4 regions of the Pseudoalteromonas sp. S3431 genome follow, and region 1 is predicted to be linked to each of the others. Evidence: predicted binding sites of a transcription regulator. Region 1 holds the regulator's gene; each other region holds the start of a gene.
The links. The regulator FliA, encoded in region 1, starts transcription of late flagellar genes. The targets are predictions, from matches to a motif close to CTAAAGNTNNNNNNNNNNNNGCCGATA.
Positions count from the first base shown of each region.

Region 2: the regulator FliA is predicted to act here: its motif matches at 1,303-1,329, upstream of DO88_RS13075 (VC2046/SO_2500 family protein).
Region 3: the regulator FliA is predicted to act here: its motif matches at 4,877-4,903, upstream of DO88_RS11090 (DUF3530 family protein).
Region 4: the regulator FliA is predicted to act here: its motif matches at 3,252-3,278, upstream of pomA (flagellar motor protein PomA).

Region 1 is NZ_JJNY01000049.1:16,197-22,108, reverse strand. It holds gene flhF (flagellar biosynthesis protein FlhF) at 1-1,129, shown strand, start outside; gene DO88_RS06680 (MinD/ParA family ATP-binding protein) at 1,122-1,982, shown strand; gene DO88_RS06685 (RNA polymerase sigma factor FliA) at 2,009-2,719, shown strand; gene cheY (chemotaxis response regulator CheY) at 2,760-3,143, shown strand; gene DO88_RS06695 (protein phosphatase CheZ) at 3,161-3,928, shown strand; gene DO88_RS06700 (chemotaxis protein CheA) at 3,944-5,912, shown strand, end outside.
Region 2 is NZ_JJNY01000023.1:189-6,100, forward strand. It holds gene DO88_RS13080 (DUF6172 family protein) at 180-482, opposite strand; gene DO88_RS13075 (VC2046/SO_2500 family protein) at 741-1,268, opposite strand; tRNA gene DO88_RS13070 (tRNA-Tyr) at 1,381-1,465, shown strand; tRNA gene DO88_RS13065 (tRNA-Tyr) at 1,515-1,599, shown strand; gene DO88_RS13060 (M48 family metallopeptidase) at 1,643-2,341, opposite strand; gene DO88_RS13055 (VOC family protein) at 2,883-3,308, opposite strand; gene DO88_RS13050 (HD domain-containing protein) at 3,325-4,056, opposite strand; gene DO88_RS13045 (class I SAM-dependent methyltransferase) at 4,121-5,311, shown strand; gene DO88_RS13040 (PilZ domain-containing protein) at 5,332-5,628, opposite strand; gene DO88_RS13035 (response regulator) at 5,637-5,912, opposite strand, start outside.
Region 3 is NZ_JJNY01000035.1:11,843-17,754, reverse strand. It holds gene lptD (LPS assembly protein LptD) at 1-1,262, opposite strand, end outside; gene DO88_RS11075 (aminoglycoside phosphotransferase family protein) at 1,375-2,376, shown strand; gene murU (N-acetylmuramate alpha-1-phosphate uridylyltransferase MurU) at 2,373-3,032, shown strand; gene djlA (co-chaperone DjlA) at 3,062-3,928, shown strand; gene DO88_RS11090 (DUF3530 family protein) at 3,911-4,801, opposite strand; gene rluA (bifunctional tRNA pseudouridine(32) synthase/23S rRNA pseudouridine(746) synthase RluA) at 4,935-5,588, opposite strand; gene DO88_RS11100 (ribbon-helix-helix domain-containing protein) at 5,719-5,912, shown strand, end outside.
Region 4 is NZ_JJNY01000099.1:748-6,659, reverse strand. It holds gene DO88_RS01725 (DNA topoisomerase III) at 1-777, opposite strand, end outside; gene DO88_RS01730 (hypothetical protein) at 839-1,330, opposite strand; gene DO88_RS01735 (flagellar motor protein MotB) at 1,501-2,421, opposite strand; gene pomA (flagellar motor protein PomA) at 2,424-3,191, opposite strand; gene DO88_RS01745 (exodeoxyribonuclease VII small subunit) at 3,514-3,756, shown strand; gene ispA ((2E,6E)-farnesyl diphosphate synthase) at 3,759-4,646, shown strand; gene dxs (1-deoxy-D-xylulose-5-phosphate synthase) at 4,752-5,912, shown strand, end outside.

The DNA of each region.
Region 1 (5,912 bases):
GGGTATTGAAACGACCGATAATTATCAAGAGCCAGTTGTCAAACCTCGCTCAGCGAATATGTTTGCTCGCGAAGATATTGCACCAACACGTCCACAGACCCAAGCCGATAGTTTAGGTTTTGATGACCTAGATCGTGATTTTGATGATCTAGATAGCCCCGTAACACCTCAAGCGCACGTTAAAAATAATGAAAGTGAAGAAATGACGTCAATGCGTGAAGAAATGAACGCTATTCGTCAATTGCTAGAGCACCAAGTGTCAGGTTTAATGCAGCAAGATATGGCACGCCGTGACCCCACACGTGCTTGTATGATTGACCGTTTAGTTGGTATGGGAATCGATAAAGAAGTTGCAGAACAAATGGCGTGTTTTGTACCTGATGACGTATCTCGCCAACAAGGTTGGAAGGCTTTGTTAACAATGGTCGAAGACCAGATGCAAACTACGAATAATGAAATACTACGTCAAGGTGGTGTTTACGCATTGGTAGGCCCTACTGGTGTGGGGAAAACGACAACAGTTGCAAAGTTGGCTGCTTTAGGCGCACAGAAATACGGTGCAGATAAAGTGGCGCTAATAACCACCGATACATACAGAATTGGTGCTTATGAGCAACTTGCAACATACGGTCGAATTATCGGTTGTGGAGTAAAGCAGGTTAAAGATGCTAATGAATTAGCTGAAGTTTTATACCATTTACGAAATAAACGTCTAGTATTAATTGATACAGCAGGTATGAGTCAACGAGACTTACGTTTAACAGAGCAATTGAATACGCTTATGCGCAATCAACGTGTTGATATTCGTAGTTATTTAGTATTAAGTGCAACAGCGCAAATAAATGTCTTGCAAGAAACAGTACGACATTTCAAAAAAGTGCAGTTAAGTGGTTGTATTTTCACCAAGTTGGATGAATCTTTAAGTTTAGGTGAGATTATTAGTATTGCGATTCAAAATCGCCTTCCAATAGGGTATCTTACTAATGGTCAACGAGTTCCAGAAGACATTCGTGTTGCAAATGCAGAAAAACTAGTAAAAAAAGCTGAGCAATTGTATTTGAAAAGAATAAAAGCACAACATTCACGACACCAAGCAGTGGCGTCGAGCACAGTAGGGATGTATGATTAACACAGTATTAGATCAAGCAAGCGGCCTGCGCAAAATGAGTCAAAACAATAACAACGGCGTAAAAGTTATCGCTGTTACTGGTGGCAAGGGTGGTGTAGGTAAAACAAATGTTTCACTTAACACGGCAATAGCATTAGGCCAGCAAGGTAATCGAGTTTTAGTACTTGATGCCGACTTAGGTCTAGCGAACTGTGATGTGATGCTCGGATTACGGGTTGAACGTAATTTATCACATGTACTTTCTGGTGAGTGTGAACTCGATGAGATTTTAGTTGAAGGTCCTGCAGGAATTAAAATTGTACCAGCGACCTCTGGTTCTCAGAGTATGGTGGAATTATCACAGTCTGAACATGCAGGCCTTATACGCGCTTTTAGCGAATTAAATACCGAATTTGATATCTTAATTGTAGATACCGCTGCGGGTATTTCAGATATGGTACTGAGCTTTTCTCGTGCTGCTCAAGATGTAATGGTTGTAGTGTGCGACGAACCGACTTCAATCACAGATGCTTATGCACTTATTAAAGTGTTAAGTCGTGAGCATGGGGTGTATAAATTCAAAATTGTAGCTAATATGGTTCGTAGTATGCGTGAAGGTCATGAGTTATTTGCAAAACTTTCAAAAGTAACGGACCGATTTTTAGATGTGTCAATGGAGTTGGTTGCAACAATCCCTTATGACGAAAATATGCGTAAGGCAACTCGCCGTCAAAAAGTGATTGTAGAACTTTTTCCTAGTTCTCCTGCTTCAGTTGCCTTTAAAGCACTGGCGACAAGAGCAGTGAAATGGCCTATACCTAACCAACCTTCAGGACATTTAGAGTTTTTTATTGAGAAGCTAGTTAACGGCTAATTATGACAACATTGGTAAATAGAGCTATGGGATATCAATCAACACAAAATTTAAATGTGATTGTTGAAAAACATGCATCGCTAGTCAAAAAAGTGGCATGTCATTTAATTGCTCGTTTGCCTCCAAGTGTCCAACTCGATGACCTAATTCAGTCGGGTATGATAGGCCTAATTGAAGCATCAAAAAACTTTGATGCAACCAAAGGCGCAAGTTTTGAAACGTTCGCGGGAATACGAATTCGCGGTGCCATGCTTGATGAAATGCGCCGTGGTGACTGGGCTCCTCGGTCGGTTCATAGAAAAAGCCGTCTTGTAGCCGAGACGATTGCTGGATTAGAAAGTAGCTTGAATCGTGAACCAACCGATATAGAAGTTGCTGAAAAACTTGAAATTTCGTTAAATGAGTACCATCATATTTTAAACGATGTAAACACAAGTAAAGTGTTAGGCATCGAAGACCTCGGGGTCGATGAAGATGTTATTACCACGGCGGGCCAAGATTTAACGCTAGACAAACCGTTTAATAACGTTAAAAATGAACGATTTAATGAATCATTATTAAATGCTATCAAGTCATTACCAGAGCGAGACGCAATGGTACTTTCTTTGTACTATAACGATGAAATGAATTTAAAAGAAATTGGACATATACTCGATGTAAGTGAATCGCGTGTAAGTCAGATACATGGTCAGGCGATGATTAAGCTAAAAGCAAAAATCAATGACTGGATAAACTAGTAGTAAGTAAATACAGGTTAAGACCTCACTGGAGGATGTTTTGGATAAAAACATGAAAATTCTTGTTGTTGATGATTTTTCGACAATGAGACGTATTATTAAAAATCTATTGCGCGACTTAGGCTTTACCAACGTCCAAGAAGCGGATGACGGCTCTACAGCCTTACCCATGTTACAAAATCAAGTTTTTGATTTTGTGGTAACAGATTGGAACATGCCAGGAATGCAAGGTATTGATCTTTTGAGAGCGATAAGGGCTGACGATAAATTAAAACACCTTCCTGTTTTAATGGTGACAGCTGAAGCTAAAAAAGAACAAATAATAGCAGCGGCTCAAGCTGGTGTTAATGGCTATATTGTAAAACCATTTACAGCTGGCACATTAAAAACTAAATTAGAAAAAGTGTTCGAACGCTTAGGTTAATAATAGGGGAAAGGCTTATGCCAGCACCTGCTGCGCCTCGGATAACGTTAGAACAAGCTCGTCAGCTCGTCACTTTTTTAGAAAATGGCGAACATGATAAAGCTGATCAACTAATTTTAGATACTGCATCTAAAGAGCAGTCAGAAATATTTGACGAAGTGGGAAAGTTGACGCGTCAACTACATGAAGCTTTAAAAGGCTTTGAGCTAGACACGCGCCTAACAGATCTCACTAACGACGCTATACCTGATGCTAAAAAACGGCTTAATTATGTCATTGAGATGACAGAAAATGCTGCAAATAAAACCATGGATGCGGTTGAGGCGAGTTTACCGATAGCACAACAGTTAGCGGATGAAATATCCCGTATCAAACCGACATGGGACCGTCTAATGAGTCGTGAAATTGAACTCGGTGAATTTAAAGTACTGTGCCACAGCATTGATAAATTCATGAGCAGTTCTCATCATAAAACTGATGAGTTACAAAGCTTCATGACTAACATATTAATGGCCCAAGATTATCAAGATTTGACAGGTCAAGTAATTCGCCGAATTATAGAACTTGTTAGGGAAGTTGAAGAAAGCTTACTTCATCTTTTAACTGCTTTTTCTGAACAAGATATCAGTAAAGCAGTCACCCTAAAACCACAAAAAATAGATGACCCAGTTGACCCAGAAACATTAGCAGGTCCTGAAGGGCCTATTATTGATAAAGAATCACGTAATGATGTTGTGTCTGATCAAGATGAAGTCGATGATCTTTTATCAAGTTTGGGCTTCTAAGAGGAGAGTAACTGCATGTTTGAAGTCGATGAAGATATTTTACAAGACTTTCTTGTAGAAGCAGGAGAAATCCTTGAGCTTTTATCTGAACAGTTAGTTGAACTGGAAAACAATCCAGAAGATACCGAGTTGCTAAATGCTATATTTAGAGGCTTTCATACCGTAAAAGGCGGTGCTGGATTCTTAGCTATGACTGAGCTTGTTGACGCATGTCACGGCGCAGAAAATGTATTCGACTTGTTAAGGCAGGGCGTTCGTTCTGTTAATTCTGAGCTAATGGATGTTATCTTACAAGCACTTGATACTATCAATGAAATGTTTGCGACGATTCAAAATCGTGATAAACCAGAACCTGCGGATCCTCAACTACTTGAAGTTTTACATAAGTTAGGTCTCCCCCCCACAGAAGACGAGTTATCAGGTACTTCTCCTGAAGTTGTTGTAGAACAGCCTCAAGAAGCCGCTGAAGCACAAACTCCCAGTACTGATGGTGCGGACCCTTTTGCTTTTGATGAGCTGTTTAGTGGCCCAACTTCATCTGAAACTGACTCTCAAATTGATGAAATTACAGAGGATGAGTTTGAAAACCTACTTGATGAATTACATGGTACAAGCCAAGAATCGGCAGTAAAAGCCCCCACAAATAGTCATGATTTGAATGGTGATATTACAGACGATGAGTTTGATAATTTACTAGACGAGCTTCATGGTGTTGGCAGTTTCGGCTCTGTTGCAGCGCAAGAAAGTAATGTTACACCTGATGTACAAAAGCCATCGCCTTCGACTAACAATACAGATTCATCGAACGATGATATCAGTGATGATGAATTTGAATCACTGTTAGATGAACTTCATGGTAAGGGAACTGCACCTAAATCTTTAGAAAGCACTCCTGCGATTGCTGAAAAACCAGCCGCAAAACAAGCTGTTCCTAAGCCCAAAGCAGCCCCAGTACCAAAAGTTGAAGCATCAAAACCAGTACCTGCAAAACCTGCTGAAAAAACAGCTGCTGCAGCTCCAAAAAAGGCTACTGCACCAACTGCTGAAACGACAGTGCGTGTTGACACTAAACGCTTAGATCAAATTATGAATATGGTCGGTGAATTGGTACTTGTTCGTAACCGCTTAGTTAGCTTGGCTACGAATTCTGAAAGCGAAGCAATGGGTAAAGCTATATCTAACTTAGATGTTGTTACTGCTGATATTCAAGGTGCGGTTATGCAAACCCGCATGCAACCAATTAAAAAAGTGTTTGGCCGATTTCCTCGAGTTGTTCGTGATTTAGCACGCAGCTTAAATAAAGACATTAATCTATTATTAGTTGGTGAAGAGACTGATTTAGATAAAAATTTGGTTGAGGCATTAGCCGACCCTTTAGTGCATTTAGTGCGTAACTCTGTTGATCACGGTATTGAAATGCCAGATTTTCGTGAGGCTGCTGGAAAACCAAGAACAGGTACTGTTACGTTATCAGCATCTCAGCAAGGCGATCATATTTTACTTACCATTAAAGATGATGGTGCTGGTATGGATGCTGAGAAGCTGAAAAAAATAGCGATTAGTAAAGGTGTTCTTGATCACGACCAAGCAAGCCGGCTTTCTGATACTGAAGCATATAATTTAATTTTTGCACCTGGTTTTTCAACAAAAGAAGAGATTTCGGATATTTCAGGTCGTGGCGTTGGTATGGATGTAGTTAAAACCAAAATTACCCAACTTAATGGCTCAGTAAGTATTCAGTCAGAGTTAGGTGTTGGGACTACTTTAGAGATAAAAGTACCATTAACTCTCGCTATCTTGCCGACCTTAATGGTTGTTGTTGGAGAGCAAACATTTGCATTACCACTTGCGGGTGTTAGCGAAATATTCCACCTCGATTTAACTAAAACGAATGTTGTTGATAGTCAATTGACAATTATTGTGCGCAAAAAAGCAATTCCATTGTTTTATCTTGAGCATTGGCTAGTTAAAGGCGCTGACCGCT
Region 2 (5,912 bases), on a different contig from region 1:
TTTAATTGTCCTATATCAGAAATTTTTAACGCCGTTAGCGTCAGATTTAATCCCTCAAACTGATTAAGCATTATTGCGGATTGGTTGGTTAGTATTATTCAGATTGATATTAAAACCCACATAACAAAAATGGACCACTTGGGTCCATCTCTACTTTACGAGTACTTAAAATTTAAAAGTTACTCGTCGTCATCTAAATCAGCTTGTTGACGCTGTGCCGGCTTTGCTAAAATCTCTACGTAGAAAGACTTTAAATCTTGCTTTTCGATGTCGCTGATATGATTGCTAATCTCTGCAACGTGCACTACTTGAGCATCTTCAGCTGTATTACCAAACTTACAGTCAAATGCCCAGTAATCAGCATCTTCAGGTAGCGTTTTATTACGTTCTCTTTTCAAATATTTTTTCACTTCGTGCTTTGCAGCATCGACCATACGAGGGTATTTGATTTTCTCGTGATTCAGCGTGAATGTTTTCTTCATTACGTTCCTAATTACCTTGGTTTAATGATAACGGCATTTCATGTCATACCATTTGACATCATTATAGCAATTGCATTAAATTTTTGGATGGTTTTTTTAAACTAAATCAATTTTTAGGCAATTAACATTATAAATAGCTACAAAGCCTCTCTTTTTAGCCATCATTATTATAAAAATGACCATTTAAAGCTTGTTTTACTGGGCCTGACATAAGCTGATTTGAAATCGTAGATAGATAAATTATTTTGTAGGTCAATATTATGCTGTAGCTAAGTGAAGCGGTTGATGTAATGATTCATCATTAAGACCATCATAGAATGAAGCTACGTCCATTTGCGGATGCGATAGCTGAGTCTCTTTGTTCTTAATACGTCTGCGCACAGCTAGCTCACAATTATCAAGCACATTGAGTGGAATATGAGCTAAATCATTTCTTATTGAAAGTGGTTCAGGGTTTAAGCAGTGTCGTAACTTAATATCGCTCATACCTGCATGCCCTCCCACATTTGATAATAAAGCGGCGTTGTGTTGCCCAATCAACATATTAAACTCATCCGGTGCTAAAGGCTGCTTCGGACCCGAACCAAATTGCTTACGAAGTGTCTCTTCTTCAACAATAGGGTTTTCAATATCTGTTTTTGGAAAATGGAACTGACTAAAATCAAGCGCATCGTGGGATAACATTGCCAATAAAAGAGAAAACTCTCCTCGACGTTGTTCGTGTACACTTTTATTCAACCGTGTACTTAGTTGACTCTCTGTGATTAACAAATCGTCGATTTGCATAGACTTTAGCCGATTATTGTAGGTAATAGATATTTATCGGCTTTATTTCATTTTTCTTTAGCTTTTTTCTTTACTTAAATATAAGTTTTGCTATTATCAGCGCCGTTGCACTGGAGGGGTTCCCGAGCGGCCAAAGGGATCAGACTGTAAATCTGACGGCTCAGCCTTCGCTGGTTCGAATCCAGCTCCCTCCACCACTTTTCTTACCGCTAAGTTAAGTGGGGCCAAGTGTAACAAAATTAGTGTGGAGGGGTTCCCGAGCGGCCAAAGGGATCAGACTGTAAATCTGACGGCTCAGCCTTCGCTGGTTCGAATCCAGCTCCCTCCACCACTTTTCTTCTAAAATACCTTATATTTTAAACTTCAATATTTTTTTAAAATTCCCACTGTAAACTTTGTCCATTATTCTTTAACCAATCTGATGCTATCTTATGATCCGGATAAAACTTAGCTACACGTTGCCAAAATACACGACTGTGGTCTAAGTGACGTAAATGCGCCAACTCGTGGACTATGACGTAGTCTATAATTGATTTTTTGGCTCCAATCAAGAGTAAGTTAAACGTAAGCTCACGTTTACTATTACAACTCCCCCATTTACGTTTATAGATACGTATTCGTAAATCATTCGGTAAAGGTTCCTCCATTAGTTTACAAAAGTGGGCAAGACGCATATCAATATATAATCCTAATTTTTCAGTTAAATACGCCTCAAGTAATGTTTTATACTTCAATTTTTTATGGCTCACTCGAGAAGAACACAATACGCTTAATGTATTCTCATGCTCTATAACTTGAGAATGCAAAGCGTGTTCAAACGTTATGTCTATAAGATTTGAGAAAATTAGAATTTTATGTGTTTCGAGTGGATATTGCTTTGAGTCTGCAATATTAATCTGTTTATCAAGTTGGCTATTTACCCAATCTCGTTTCTCAACCAACCATAAATCCAACTGTTTTTTAGGAACATAATGAGGCGCATAAACGGTTATTGACCGTTGGTGCACTTTAATAGCAACAGTCTTACGTCGGGCACTTCGCTTTAATTGATACTCAAACAACAGTTCTACCACATTTAACCAACACGAAATTTCTAATATTTTATACCAATAGGCTTAAGTATGGGATCTAATTAATAATAAAAAACAGGTCTATAACTAAGTGAAAACTTTATATCTAACTGCTTCAAACGATAATAGAAGACCAAGCCTTGCTGACCTTACAATATTAAAGTTCATTTTATCTAAGAGCGATTTAATCGCTGCGTGAGGTGTGTCACCTAGTGGGGTCGGTAACTTTTCATGCGTTACCTTACTGACTTACATCCATGTGAAAACAAGTAAAAACCTAGCAAAGCTTCTGCGTCCTGATCACGATTTTCACCTATATTTGTGCAGCGACAAAACGTAAATTACCTTTAGGTTGAATCCTAAAAACAGCGCATGTCTGGCACTTATGTTAACTGTACAAGCACAAATAATTGCTAAAAAATACAGTTTCACTTGAAACAAAAAAGCAGCGAATAAACCCCAATTAGATATTATTCAAAGTGATAGCAGTATGATAAAAACTTACACATAAATTCATATAATGGGAATTATAGGATTAACTACATTAGCTTTTTTTAGATGAATGCGAACCTAAGTTAACCGATGGATAGTAAAATTTTATATACGAGTAGTCATGTGATGTGATCTCATGGCTATTACCACTGTCATCTTTAAAATACATTGAAAACGTTACACCATGATCAGCAAGAACCGCTTTTATATTTAAACTTTCAAGATGACTAAGCCACTGTATAAATTGATCCCCTGTTGCCAAAAATGCAATTCCTTTACTGCGCCCCTCACCTTCAAAAAGTGCTAAACGAGTGGTTGAATAAGTATCTTCAAGTGTTAAAGGGCCGCGTCCGTCCTCATCCCAAAAGGCAAGCTCGGGTACTACACTAAAACCTAAAACACGCTCATACCACTTAACGGCATCAACCAAGTTATCTACATTTAAATGGCAATGATCAATACCTGACAATTTAGGCATATTTTTATTATCCACGTTACTCACCAATTTCTGACTTTAATTGCTCTAAAAACTCATGCATGTAAGCTGTACGCCTATTCGCTTCTGCTTTAGCTGATGGGGTATTCATGCTTTCAGCAATATGTAATAGTTTTATAAAAAAATGATCGAGTGTATATTTTTTATCATCAGCTTCTCGTTCAATACAAAAAGGGTCTTCTGGGTTATACAATAACCGAGAAATTGAGCCGCCAACTTTCATACATCGACTCACTCCAATCGCACCTAGTGCATCCATTCTGTCAGCATCTTGTACTATTTGTGCCTCAACTGTTTTAATTTTTATATTTGCGCTAAAGCTATGAGCCGCAATAGCATGATGAATATCATCAAAAAGTGACTCGTCATAATCAATCGATTTTAAAAATTCCAGTGCCTTATCTGCTGCCATAGTAGAGGCTTTTGCACGATCAGGGTGGTTTTTAGCCACCGCCACACAGTCATGCATCCACGCTGCAGGTAATACAACTGACATATTAGCCTGCTCTGCATTACATAGTTTTATTGCAACGCGCACCACTCGCTCTATATGCGTAATATCGTGAGCCACATCGGCATGCACTAAAGAGGTTATAAATTCTCTGCATTGTGAATTAAGTATTTGTAAATCGGGGCTTAAAACGGCGTCAGGCACTTTCAGGTTCCAAAAGCTAATTAATAAGTGAATTATTAGTACTTTACCGTGCTTTATAGCCCTCTTGCAAAACATTCATTGTATGTTGCCCGCTGCTTGACTAAAATACAGCGCTTATTTATTACTACTGAGAAGCCTTATGTCATCTGCCGTTTACCTACAAGCTGGTCGCGATAAATCATTAAAAAGAAAACACCCTTGGTTATTTTCAAAAGCCATCAAAAAAATTAAAGGTAAACCTGGATTAGGCGACACAGTAACGATTCACGATAGCGAAGGTAAGTTTTTAGCAACTGCTGCTTATAGCCCTCATTCACAAATTCGTGCACGTGTTTGGAGCTTTGACGAAAAAGAAATCATCGATCAAAACTTTTTTGAACGCCGTTTACGTCGCTCATTAGAAGCACGGAGCCAAGTAATAGAAGAAGGCGGATTAACAGGCTTTAGATTATGTGCAGCTGAGTCTGATTACTTACCAGGCGTTACAATCGATAAATTTGATAATGTACTAGTTTGTCAGTTACTAAGTGCGGGTGCCGAGCGTCATAAAGGCGAGATTGTTGGCGCGTTAATGGCTATTTTTCCAGGTTCTAGCATATACGAGCGCTCAGACGTAGAAGTACGTACAAAAGAAGGTTTGGAGCCAATTAAAGGTGTTCTTTGGGGTAATGAGCCAACACAACCTGTACTTATTGAAGAAAACGGCTTAAAAATTGAAGTCGATATAATTGAAGGTCATAAAACCGGATTTTACTTAGATCAACGCGATAGCCGTGCTGCACTTGAGCGTTTTTCAAAAGACAAAACGGTACTTAACTGTTTTAGTTACACAGGTACATTTTCGTTGTACGCTTTGCGTGGCGGGTGTGAGCATGTCACTAACGTTGATGTATCGCAACCAGCGTTAGATACTGCTAAACGTAATGTTGAGCATAATAACTTAGACTTAAATAAAGTTGATTTTGTGAAGCAAGATGTCTTTAAGTTGCTGCGTCAATACCGCGACGAAGGCAGACAGTTTGATACCATCGTAATGGATCCACCAAAGTTTGCTGATAATAAAGCGCAGCTAACGGGCGCGTGTCGTGGTTATAAAGACATCAACATGATTGCTATGCAAATACTAAAACCAGGTGGAACACTACTGACATTCTCTTGCTCTGGCTTAATGGAGCAAAACCTATTTCAAAAAGTTGTTGCTGATGCGGCTCTTGATGCGGGCAAAGATCTACTTATAATGGAGCGATTAAATCAAGCAGCCGATCACCCAATTGCGGGTAGCTACCCTGAAGGCTTTTACTTAAAAGGCTTAATTTGTAAGGTTTTTTAATATCTAATCATTCAATTTAATTAGTTAAACTGAATGATTTCAAGGCCTGCTGTTATTGTGCCATCATCTTCTTTGCTGGCACGTATTACCTTAGCCGTTGCTTTTAACGGTGCAATGCTAGGGTGAGTAGACGCTATATCAACTGTTAAAATAGTATCTGGCTCAAGTAAATCATCCAAATGCAATGATAACCCTGTCGCGCTCAAATCAACACACTCTGCCGTATAATTCAAGCCAGCTACTGGCTCTACTGTTGTTAAATTTGCAGTCGCATTTACCTGCATACGTCTAAAGTTTCGTTTGTCATCTGTGAACATAAATCCCTCTATACTATTGTATTAATTTGCTCTAACAATACACTCATTGAAAATGGTTTTACTACATAAGCGTCGCATCCTGCGTCAAATCCGGCTTTTTTCTCCAACTCCGACTCAAGGCCAGATACCATAACAATAGGTATATTTTTTGTCTCCGGGGTATGTTTTAGCATACGACATGTATCGTAACCATCAAGTCCTGGCATGCACACATCAAGTAAAATTATATCAGGTGGATTAGCAACCGCTGATGCTAAACAACTTTTACCTGAATCAGCATAGCT
Region 3 (5,912 bases), on a different contig from region 1:
TGTTTGTAATCAAAGCGAGCTTTAGGCTCTAAATGCACTCGCGTTGCTTGATCTATAATGGCTGAGTCGTTAGTAAAATGACTGATTTCGCCAGAAACTGTAAAATCAAAATTATCAATACGCCATGGGGCTGTTTGAGTAAAGTTGATTTGAGGTATAGCGGTATATGATTCTAAGTGATCACCGAGCACTTCAAAGTTTTGCACTTTAATATCTGTACGCCATGTCTCACCTAAGTGTGTTAGTGCGCCAGTTCGGTAAAGTTGGGTATCGGTTTTATTTGCATAGTTAGAATCAAGATCAGTAATGTAATTGTCATCACTTACGTTGGTAATATCTACATTAGCTCGCCAGCTCTCACCTAAATAACTTCTTTGTTGCCAATGAAACATATAACGTGAATCAAGAGTTGGCTCTGAATCGTCTTTATTTAAGTACTCTACACCGACCAAACCTTCATGTTGCTCAGTTAAGTACCGAAACTCTGTTTGCAGTTGCAAGCCTTTACGAGACATATAGCGCGGGGTAATAGTGGCATCAAAATTTGGCGCTATGTTCCAGTAATAAGGTGTAATTGTTTCAATACCATAGCGATCTGAGCTGGAAATATTAGGCTTTAGTAATCCTGATTTACGACGTTCATCGAGTGCAAATGTAAAATAAGGCAAATATAAAACAGGTGTATCAAGAATTCTTAGTACCGCATTGTGAGTTTCACCCCAGCCTTCCTCGCGGGATAAATTAATTTCGTCTGCTTCTATTTCCCATACAGGACTTTGACCGGGACAAGCAGTAAAGCTTGCATTCATGAGCACTAAGCCAGAATCATTCACGGTCAGCTTTTCTGCACCACCTTTACCTTGTTGATCGGTTAAACTGTAATCTGCACCAAGTAGGCTAATTTCTGAGTTGCTTAAATCGGCGTTTAGCCCTTTGCTGCTTATTTGGCTAATTGTGTCACGATAAGTAATTGGTCCGGTTGCATTTAATAAACCACGCTGTTTATCTATCAACGCAGTTTGTGCGGACAAACTCATATTAACGGTGTTAATATCAACATTGCCGGTAAATTCAGCACTTTGAGTGCCGAGGAGCTCTACATCATCAGCTTTAATATCAACAGTACCAAGCTCAAGGCCTGGAAGTGGTTGCCAAGCTCTGGTTTGCATTGAAATGCCACAAAGGTTGTGCGCCAGTTCAGTTTCGGCAAGCGATGGTGCGCTAACTACGCTTAGCATCAATATGCCCCAGGTTTTGCTCATTTATTGACCTTAATGCTTTGTGATTAAATATAATTTACACATAATAAAGGAAAATAATGGCAAATACAGTAATTGACCTAATTAACTTAGTTAAAAATAGATATCTTATAAAATGACACGCTTTGATAATTTACAACAATTTATAAACACACACTTTAATACGCAGCCTACTTTGTTAAGTGCGATAACAGGAGATGCTAGTTTCCGTCGCTATTACCGTTTAACGTGCAGTAATGAGCATTTTATTGTGATGGATTCAGAACCCCAAAAAGTAAATAACGCGCCTTATATATCACTTAATAAGGTATTTACCGAGCAAGGCTTTTTACTTCCAAAAATAATTGCTAGCGACGAGCAGCAAGGCTTTTTTATACTAAGTGATTTAGGCAGTAAGCATTTGGCTGATATGCTAGATGATGAAAATCGTATTGAGTATTACAAAGCTTTAATAAGTTTAAGTGCTCAATGGGCAAAAACACCACCCTCAGCAGTTATGCAAGCTTACAATAAAGACTTTATAAAACTTGAGCTCGATATATTTAGTCAGTGGTTAGTAAACGACTTTATAGATGAATCCCCAACTGCAGCGTATCAAGCTATGTGGCAAACAAGCTGTGAGTTACTCACTCAGGCTATGCTTGTGCAGCCTACAGTAACCGTGCACCGTGATTATCACAGTCGAAATATTATGAATAGTAATGGCCTGTGGGCGATTATAGATTATCAAGATGCGGTACGTGGTCCGCTTTGTTACGATTTAGTATCGCTGCTTCGAGATTGCTATTTTAAACTTCCGGCAAAAGAGCTAACAAGCTTGCTTGATTTTGCTTATAGCGAGTTCACTGCTCAAAATTTAATGGTTAATACCTCATTTGATGAGTTTAAATATTGGTTTGATTTAACCGGTATTCAGCGCCACTTAAAAGCAGCTGGTATATTTTGTCGATTATATTTACGCGACGGGAAAACAGGTTATTTAGATAATATTTTACCCACACTTGATTATATTATTGAAGTGGCTGCTAATTATCCCGAGCTTAAAGCATTGAGTGATTGGACTAAACATACCATAGTGCCAAAAGTGACTGAAAAGTTAGCAAAGGAGTGCACATGAAAGCGTTGATTTTAGCCGCAGGACGCGGACAGAGGATGATGCCGCTAACACAGCATATGCCAAAACCAATGTTAAAAGTAGCAGAAAAACCACTTATTGAGCATCATATAAATAACCTCAAAGCTGCCGGAATTACCGATATTGTAATAAACCTCGCTTGGCAAGGTGATAAAATAAAAGATTACTTTAACGATGGCAGTCAATTTGGGGTAAACATACTTTACAGTCAAGAAGTTGAAGGTGGTCTTGAAACTGCTGGCGGTATTATTCAGGCGCTACCTCTGCTTGGAGAGTCTTTCATTGTAGTTAATGGCGATGTATATACCGATTATGATGTAAGTGCGCTAATGCAGCTGCATTTGCAAGCGGGTGAGGCGCATATTGTGCTAATACAAAACCCACCACATAATCCAGATGGTGATTTTGCATTAAGTCATTTATCGCCAGAGAGTCAAAAGTATACATTCTCAGGGATCAGTCGGTATCAGGCTGATTTTTTCAAAGGGTTAACGCAAGGGAGGCGTCCTTTAGGGCCTATTTTACGTGAAAAGCTAAGTAAGCATGTAATCTCTACTGAGCTTTATATTGGTCAGTGGGATGATATAGGTACACCCGAACGTTTAAATGACTTAAACAAACGCCTTGCGGCGCATTAACTAAATTTTTTAAAAAGGCAGCATTATAAATGTGGGGAAAAATACTCGGTTTTTGTTTTGGCTTTATGTTTGGCAAAATTTTTGGTGCCATTTTAGGTTTATACCTTGGCCATTTATTTGATAAAAGCTTAAAAAGTAACTTTGATAAAGCGGGTGGCTTTTCAAGCTTGTTTAACGATGCAGATGTAAACGAGCGCCAAGCTTTGTTCTTTTCGAGCTGTTTTGCCGTAATGGGGCATATTGCTAAATCGAATGGCAGAGTTAGCGAAGTGCATATAAAAGCCGCCAACTTGTTTATGGATGAAATGGGTTTAAAAGGCGAAGAGCGCCGCGAAGCACAGCAGGCTTTTCAGTCGGGTAAAGAGGGCGACTTCTCACTTAAAGAAACCGTGCACGACTTTAAAGAACGCTTTGCTAAGCGAAACGACTTGATGCAATTGTTTTTAGAGATACAAATTCAAATGGCATTCTCTGATGGGGTGTTAGCCGAACAAGAAAAACAATTGTTAGCAGAGGTAAGTAAGCAGTTAGGCATTTCGAAAACGCATTTTGCATTCGTATTAAAACGCTATCAAGCAGAATTTAACTTTAGAAAGCAACAACAGCGCTTTAATCAACAGCAACAAAGCCAAGGGCAAAGTAGCAGCTACCGTGAAGGCTCGGGTCATCATGTCCCACCCAATAATAATATGAATCGTACACAGGCATTGGCGTTATTAGGGCTTAATGATGGTGTGACTGAGCGTGAGATAAAAGTAGCGTACCGTAAACTTATGTCCCAACATCACCCAGATAAATTGGTATCGCAAGGTTTACCAAAACACATGATGGAGCTTGCAGTTAAAAAGAGCCAAGATATTCAAGCAGCTTATGAATATTTAAAAAAGGCGGCGTAAAAAGCCGTCTATTTCTTTTGTTAGACGTGCGTGTTGATCCGGTTGATCGCGCAGGCCAAATAGCTGGCGTTGGCGATAATCAAATTTAGCATTTCGGTTAACCCAGCGTTGGCGATTTTTAAGGCTCATTAAAATATCATTGCTGTCATTAGCATAGTAAATATCGAGTAAAGCTGGCGTAACAAGTGACGTTGTTTGGCTCAAATCTTTATTACGTTTAGTATTAGGTAAGTAACTGCTTAAACTTATAAATGCATCTACTCTCTGTTCTGGAAAGTCGGCATAGTGCTCAAGTAATACGCCAGCACTGGTACCTTGTGCAATAACCACTACGTTACCTGGCTCTTGCATTGCAGTTTGGTATAGCGCATTAAAGCGAGCAATCAGATTTATTTTATAATTGTCGAGTACCTCATTAGTCACTTTTTCTAAAGCATTAACATAATGAGGTTCTGCATTTTTCTTCATATCTGCAGTCGCAGGCTCTGTGCTTGTAGCTGCATCAGGTGTCGTTGTTTCTGCAGGCATTTCTGTTGATGAGTCTGGTATTTTGCTGGCTTGCCAGTCTATGTCGGGTACCGTCATTGCGTAAGTGGTATAGCCTAAGTTATTAAGTTCTTTTCGTAAAAAGCTCATGCCAGCATTGTTTGTTGGCACTGATTGCCAGTCGGGTATAAGTAATACAACACCTCTAAAGTCGGCGCTCATATATTCGCTGTATAAACTCAAAAACTCGGTTTCACCTGCAAGTATTGATTTTATTTCGTCATTTGGAAGCAAGCGTTCAATATCGTTGTTTTCAATACTTGATAATGTAGGAGGGGCAATATGCTCTGCAGCTGTTACCTGTATGCTTAAAAATAGCGTACACATTAGTAATACGTTAAGTATACTTTTTAAAAACTGCGCAGATACCATAAGAAGCTCAAATAATGAATACTAATTAGGTATCGGCGTACTACGGTAAAAGTTTAGCACTATGGCTTAATAATCATTAATGCAATGATTAAAACTCAGGTTCGGCTTCAAATGTAAGTACTTGCTCAGTTGTAGGGTGCTTCAACTTCAGCATTTGTGCGTGTAATTGTAAGCGAGGAGCTGCGGCAAGTGCGTCTTTATGGGCATAGAGCCTATCACCTAAAATAGGATGTCCTAAACTTAGCATATGTACACGTAACTGATGTGAGCGCCCAGTTATTGGCGTTAGCTCTACACGGGTAGCATCGGCTTCGCGCTCAAGTATTTTAAAGTGCGTAAGCGATGGCTTACCATTTTCGTGATCAACCATTTGTTTTGGGCGATTAGGCCAATCACAAATAAGCGGCAGATCCACGGTTCCCGTATCGACCTCAAGCTGCCCAAATACACGTGCAATATAACGCTTAGCTGTTTCGCGTTCTTGAAACTGCATACTTAAATGCCTGTGCGCTGCTTTATTCATAGCAAGGCAAAGTATGCCTGATGTTGCCATATCTAAACGATGAACTATTTTAGCTGTTGGAAAAACACGATTAACACGGTTAATTAAGCTGTCGGCGTGTTTAGGATCTTTACCAGGGACTGTTAATAACTCGCTTGGCTTATTAACGATGAGCAAATCGTCGTCTTGGAAAAGTATTGTTAAATACGGGCTCATTGGGGGATTATAGTTAACTAACACAGCCTGCCTTAATGATTTTTAAGGGCGCTATTTTAGTGGAGCGAGGCTGAAGGCTCAAGGGAAAAATTTATTGCGTGTTTTTTGTTCTGGTGTAAAATTACACCAACTATTGCAAGCAAGGTTTAATGTTATGGCTAGACAAAGTATTTCGCTTACTGAGCAAAATGATTTATGGCTGCGTAATCACGTTGAAAACGTGGGTGATTACGCAAATAAAAGTGAACTGGTAAACGACCTGATCAGGCGTGCTCGAAGAGCTGAGGTAATAAATAGTAAGCTTGCAAAGTCTGAGCAAAGTGGCTTTAGCACTCAATCTGCAGATGA
Region 4 (5,912 bases), on a different contig from region 1:
TTTGTTAAGTATTCGCCCTTCTTCATCTTGATGTGGCTCACATGCTTTGCTTGGAACCCACTTAGCTATGAATGGTTGATTATCAGGAGTAAACAAATGCGCCAATACATCGTAAAAAGGCTTAGATACAAAATTCGCTATTTCGTTATCTCTATTAACAACAAGACCTAAAATAGGGGTTTGAACCCGCCCTACCGAAAGCACATTACCAAATCCTGCTTTTTGCCCAGCTAATGTATATGCACGCGTTAAATTCATACCAAATAACCAATCCGCACGAGAGCGCGCTAAAGCAGATACACTTAACGGAATAAAATCTCGATTAGAACGCATAACGCCCAGTGATTTTTTTACCGCAGATAAATTTAAATCACTAATGAGTAAACGTTGCGTACTTTGCTTTTTAGCCTGACTTATTTTAGCTTCTTCTATTACTTGGTCAACCAGAAGCTGGCCTTCGCGGTCTGGATCGCCAGCATGAATAAGTTGCGAAGCTTGTTTAATTAATTTTTTTAAAACAGTGAGCTGTTTGCGAGTTTTGGTTTTGGCTTTTAACTTCCACTGCTCAGGTATTATAGGTAAGTGATCAAACTGCCACTTTTTAAAGCGCTCATCATAATCATCAGGCTCTGCTTGTTCTAGCAAATGCCCAATACACCACGAGACACAATCACCGTTAGCAACTTCTATATAGCCATCGTGTTTTTTATGTGGTTTTGGTAACGCATCAGCAATAGCGCGTCCAAGTGAAGGTTTTTCTGCAATGTAGAGTTTCATAGCTTGCTCACCACTGTTTATATAAACAGTAGTCTAGCACATTAGTTTAAAGCTATAAATTTTATTGTTCGTTTGATGCAATATTGCGCTTGTTACTTAAGAAATAAACTAGCGGTAGGTAACAAACAACAACGGTACCAATATTAATGAAAGGCAATAAGGTTTTATAAATATATGTACTATAAGAAAGATCCCATAGATGGCGATCAACCAACCTAAATAGCTGTAAAATAGGGGCACTTATAACAACTAGTTGACCGATAACACACTGCCACAAATAAATTTTGTCTTTTATTCCTAAATAGGCGATCAAAGCCATCCAAGCAAGATCATTAAATGCCCAAATAACGTAACGATATATATAAGTACTGCTATCGAACTCTTTTAAATAGTCGTTGATCAACGCTCCATAAAAAAAAAATACAGCAGTAACCAACACAAAGCGTAATGCAAGGTGATCTTTGCGTAGGTAAAACACAAAAATAGCAGGGCTTAATATAAAAACCCAGCTACTCTCGAGTAACCTAGAAATACTTTCAAACCATTCAGGCAAAATATTACACTCAGCCTATTTTTTATCAGGTTCTTTATCATCATTATCGTCATTACCACCGCCATTACCTGGCATATAACTAAATTTATCGATATTCTTCATGGCTGACTCCGTTACATTTGTTATTGAAAGCTTACTTTATGATAAATAAACGTATTTGCCAAGTAAAGTTACCTAACATCAATAGGTGCTGACTCTTTTGCCTTACCTTGTAAAATAGAAATCTCTACACGCCTGTTACGACGGCGGTCTTCATCTGTATCATTTGGTACAAGAGGTCTTGTTTCAGCTCGCCCAACAACCATCATCCGAGTTTTGTCAAAGCCTTGTACTTTTTGTAATTCACTTGCAACAGCCACAGCACGTTTAGATGATAAATCCCAATTATTAACATACAGTTCATTCGACACCTGAAAATCATCGGTATGCCCTGAAACTGTAATCTCTCCTGGCACATCTTTTAAAAGAACACCGATATCTTGAATTATAGGTTTAAACTTAGGTTGTAAAAATGCACTACCTGAAGGAAAGGAACCGTTTTCTCTAATACGAATAATTATTTGCTGCCCTAAAGACTCAAGCTCTATTGCACCATCAATAATTTGCTTTTCAAGCTGCTGCGCGATTTTTTTAACAAGCTCGTTTGTTTGTTCTTGATCCGCTGCTGAAATAGCCTGCTCTGAAGATTTTTCCTGCGAAGTGCTCCGAGACTCACCACCACGTTTATCACCTCGTTGTTCTTGCCTGCCGCCAGCTGAACTTTCATCACCGGCTTGAAATTCAAGCATTTGCTGAGTCATTTCTACGGTTTGCTGCTGAATAGTTTCAATTGGTGTAGGTTCTGGTTTACCTGGCGTAAACTCCATTGCAATAACCGAGGTACCTTTGGGAATATCTTTTACTTCTATTTTGTTTTGTACACCGAAAGCAAACTTCATCGAGCCTGCTATTTGTTTAAATTTAAGTACATCCATTTCAGAAAATGCAAGCAAGAGTACAAAAAAGCACATCAGTAAAGACATTAAGTCGGCAAAGGTTCCCATCCAAGCAGGTAAACCAGGAGGAGGACATTTACACTCTTGCTCAGACATGGTTACTCCTCAGTATCAACTTTACGTTTTGATTCAGCTAAGTAGTTCTTCAAAATACCTTCAATCACTTTTGGATTTTGACCATCTTGGATACCTAAAACTGCATCTAAAATCAAACGTTGATTCATCGCCTCTTCGTCTTTACGAAGTTCCAATTTAACTTGAATAGGGATAGCCACTACGTTTGCTAAAAAGGCACCGTATAAGGTAGTTAATAGTGCAACAGCCATTGAAGGGCCAATTGATTTTGGATCGTCCATATTCGATAACATAGCAACTAAACCAATAAGCGTACCAATCATACCCATTGCAGGAGCAATATCGGCCATCGCTTTAAATAAGCCTGCGCCCATTTCATGTCGTGTTGAAGTTAAAGTGATATCTTTTTGTAAGGTCGCTCTAACAACGTCAGCATCGTGACCATCAACTAGCATATCTACACCTTTACGCATAAATTGATTTGGTATTTCAGCTTCCTCAAGCGCCAGAAAACCGCCCTTTCGAGCTGAATCTGCAAGTTCAACCGCTTTTTCAATTAACTCTTCCGGCGATTCAATTTTAAACATAAAAGCTTTAGCGGCAACTTTACCTATCCCAAAAAATTGTCCCATGGTGTAATTAGATAAAACTATAAATATAGAGCCACCAAATACAATTACCACTGAAGGGGTATTGTAAAACATGGCCATTTCACCACTACTACTCATAAACATGGACATGACAATTAAGCCAATTGCGCCAAGGATCCCTATTATGGTTGCTAAATCCACATTACCTCCAGAGGTTTCATGCACTAAGGCCTTATTGTAAAACTTTTATTATTAACTGCTTATCGGCAACATGCTAAATTGCTTGAGTCATATATGAAAATAAACATAAAAAACAATTCCAGGATTATTTTTAAACAAAGTTACAATGTTAATATAACGATTAATCATTTAAATGATATCAGTATGACCGTAATTAAGGCTTTATTAATCCACATAAAGTAACATTTAGCCGTAATAGAAGAAAAAAACATATCATTCTTTGACCTAGTTTAGCATTCCCCCTAAAATTGGCTCCTAAATTTATCAAGTAAGCTGAAATAAGATGGCGACTAAAAAACCTGAAAACTTAAGTTTCGAACAAGCACTAGAAGAATTATCAATAATTGTTAGTGATATGGAACAAGGTGATTTATCGCTTGAGCAGTCATTGAAGCAGTTTGAACGCGGTATTGCTCTAGCTAACGCTTCATCTGGTAAACTCAAGCAAGCAGAACAAAAGGTATCTATTTTAATGGGTAATGGCGATAAATCAGTACTTACAAACTTTGATAATGATATGGAATAGCGGTGAGCATTAAAGAACATATTGAGCGTGCTCAAATAGACGTTGCATCAGCACTAAACCTTTATTTTGAACAAGCACTTGATAGTGATAGAGCAATAAAAGAAGCAACTCATTACAGTTTGTTTAATGGTGGAAAAAGGCTGCGCCCATTTTTAGTCTACGCAACAGGCAAAATATTAGGGGCAAACAAAAAAGATTTAGATATATTAGCAGCAGCTATTGAATGCATACACAGTTACTCGCTAATACATGATGACTTACCTGCTATGGATGACGACGATCTGCGTCGTGGTCGACCAACTTGTCATATAGTTTATGGTGAAGCCCAAGCAATTTTAGCCGGCGATGCTCTTCAAACTTTAGCTTTTGAACTAATTGCTAAACATAGTTTTAACTGCTCAGCTCAAACACAGGTAAAAATGATAGCGACACTCGCCCACGCATCAGGCCTTGAAGGAATGGTTTCAGGTCAAGGTTTAGATATTGCAGCCACTGATAAAATAATTACAGTACAAGAACTTGAGCGAATACATAAGCTAAAAACTGGCGCACTTATTAATTGCGCAATTACACTTGGTGCACTGTGCAGCGAAAATGTTGATGAACAAACCTTAGAAAACTTAAGCGTTTTTGGGTATGCTATAGGGCTTGCATTTCAAGTACACGACGACATTTTAGATGTTGAAGGCGATACGGTTACTTTAGGTAAACCACAAGGCTCCGATATTGCCGCGAATAAAGCGACATACCCTGCGTTATTAGGTATGCTAGGCGCTAAAGAAAAGGCACAAAACTTAATACAACAAGCCCATGAAGCGTTGGCAAATATAGATGCAGACACCACACTTCTTGCATCGCTGGCAAATTACCTAATTGAGCGTGACCACTAATTATTACTCATACGTATTGCAATTAACACTGACATTATTACTCAACATTAATTATTCGTAAAAGCTTTGGATTAATTAATGTTAGCGAAGGATATATATAAAACCATGACACTTGATAGTAGCAAGTATCCATTACTTAATTTGGTTGACGAGCCAGCCCAATTGCGTGATTTAGCGCAAGATAAACTCCCTGCATTTAGCAATGAGCTGCGCGATTATTTACTCAACTCAGTATCGCAAAGTAGCGGTCATCTAGCGTCTGGTTTAGGGACGGTTGAACTAACCGTTGCGCTGCATTATGTTTATAACACTCCAGACGATCGCCTAGTTTGGGATGTGGGTCATCAAGCTTATCCGCATAAAATCCTTACAGGTCGCCGCGACCAAATGCACACTATTCGCCAAAAAGACGGTTTACACCCTTTTCCTTTTCGCGATGAAAGCCAATACGATACGTTTAGCGTAGGTCACTCAAGCACCTCTATTTCAGCAGCCTTAGGTATGTCTATTGCCGCCCAAAAAGAAGGCAAAGGTCGAAAATCTGTAGCCATTATTGGTGACGGAGCAATAACCGCAGGCATGGCATTTGAAGCGATGAATCATTTAGGTGATGTAAAATCAGACATGCTTATTATTTTAAATGATAACGAAATGTCGATTTCTGAAAATGTTGGCGCCTTAACAAATCACTTTGCCCGAATTTTATCAGGTAGCTTTTACACTAACATTCGTGAAGGTAGCAAAAAGTTACTCTCAGGCGTGCCTCCGGTAAAGCAACTTGCCAGTAAAATGGAAGAGCATATTAAAGGCATGATGATCCCAGGTACCTTCTTTGAAGAATTAGGCCTAAATTACATCGGCCCAATTGATGGTCACGATGTAAACATGCTTGTAGATACATTACGTAATATGCGTAATTTAAAAGGTCCGCAACTTTTACATATAAAAACGCAAAAAGGTAAGGGTTATAAACCAGCTGAAGCCGATCCGATTGGCTATCATGGCGTACCAAAATTTGACCCAAGCACAACTAGCTTACCTAAATCTAAACCTAGTGCAGCTACTTTTTCAAAAGTATTTGGCGATTGGTTATGCGATATGGCAGAGCAAGACAGCAATTTAATGGCGATTACGCCAGCAATGCGCGAAGGCTCAGGTATGGTGCGTTTTTCTAAAGAATTCCCTGACCAGTATTTTGATGTGGCCATTGCAGAGCAGCATGCTGTTACTTTAGCTGCTGGTTTTGCCTGTGAAGGTTTAAAGCCT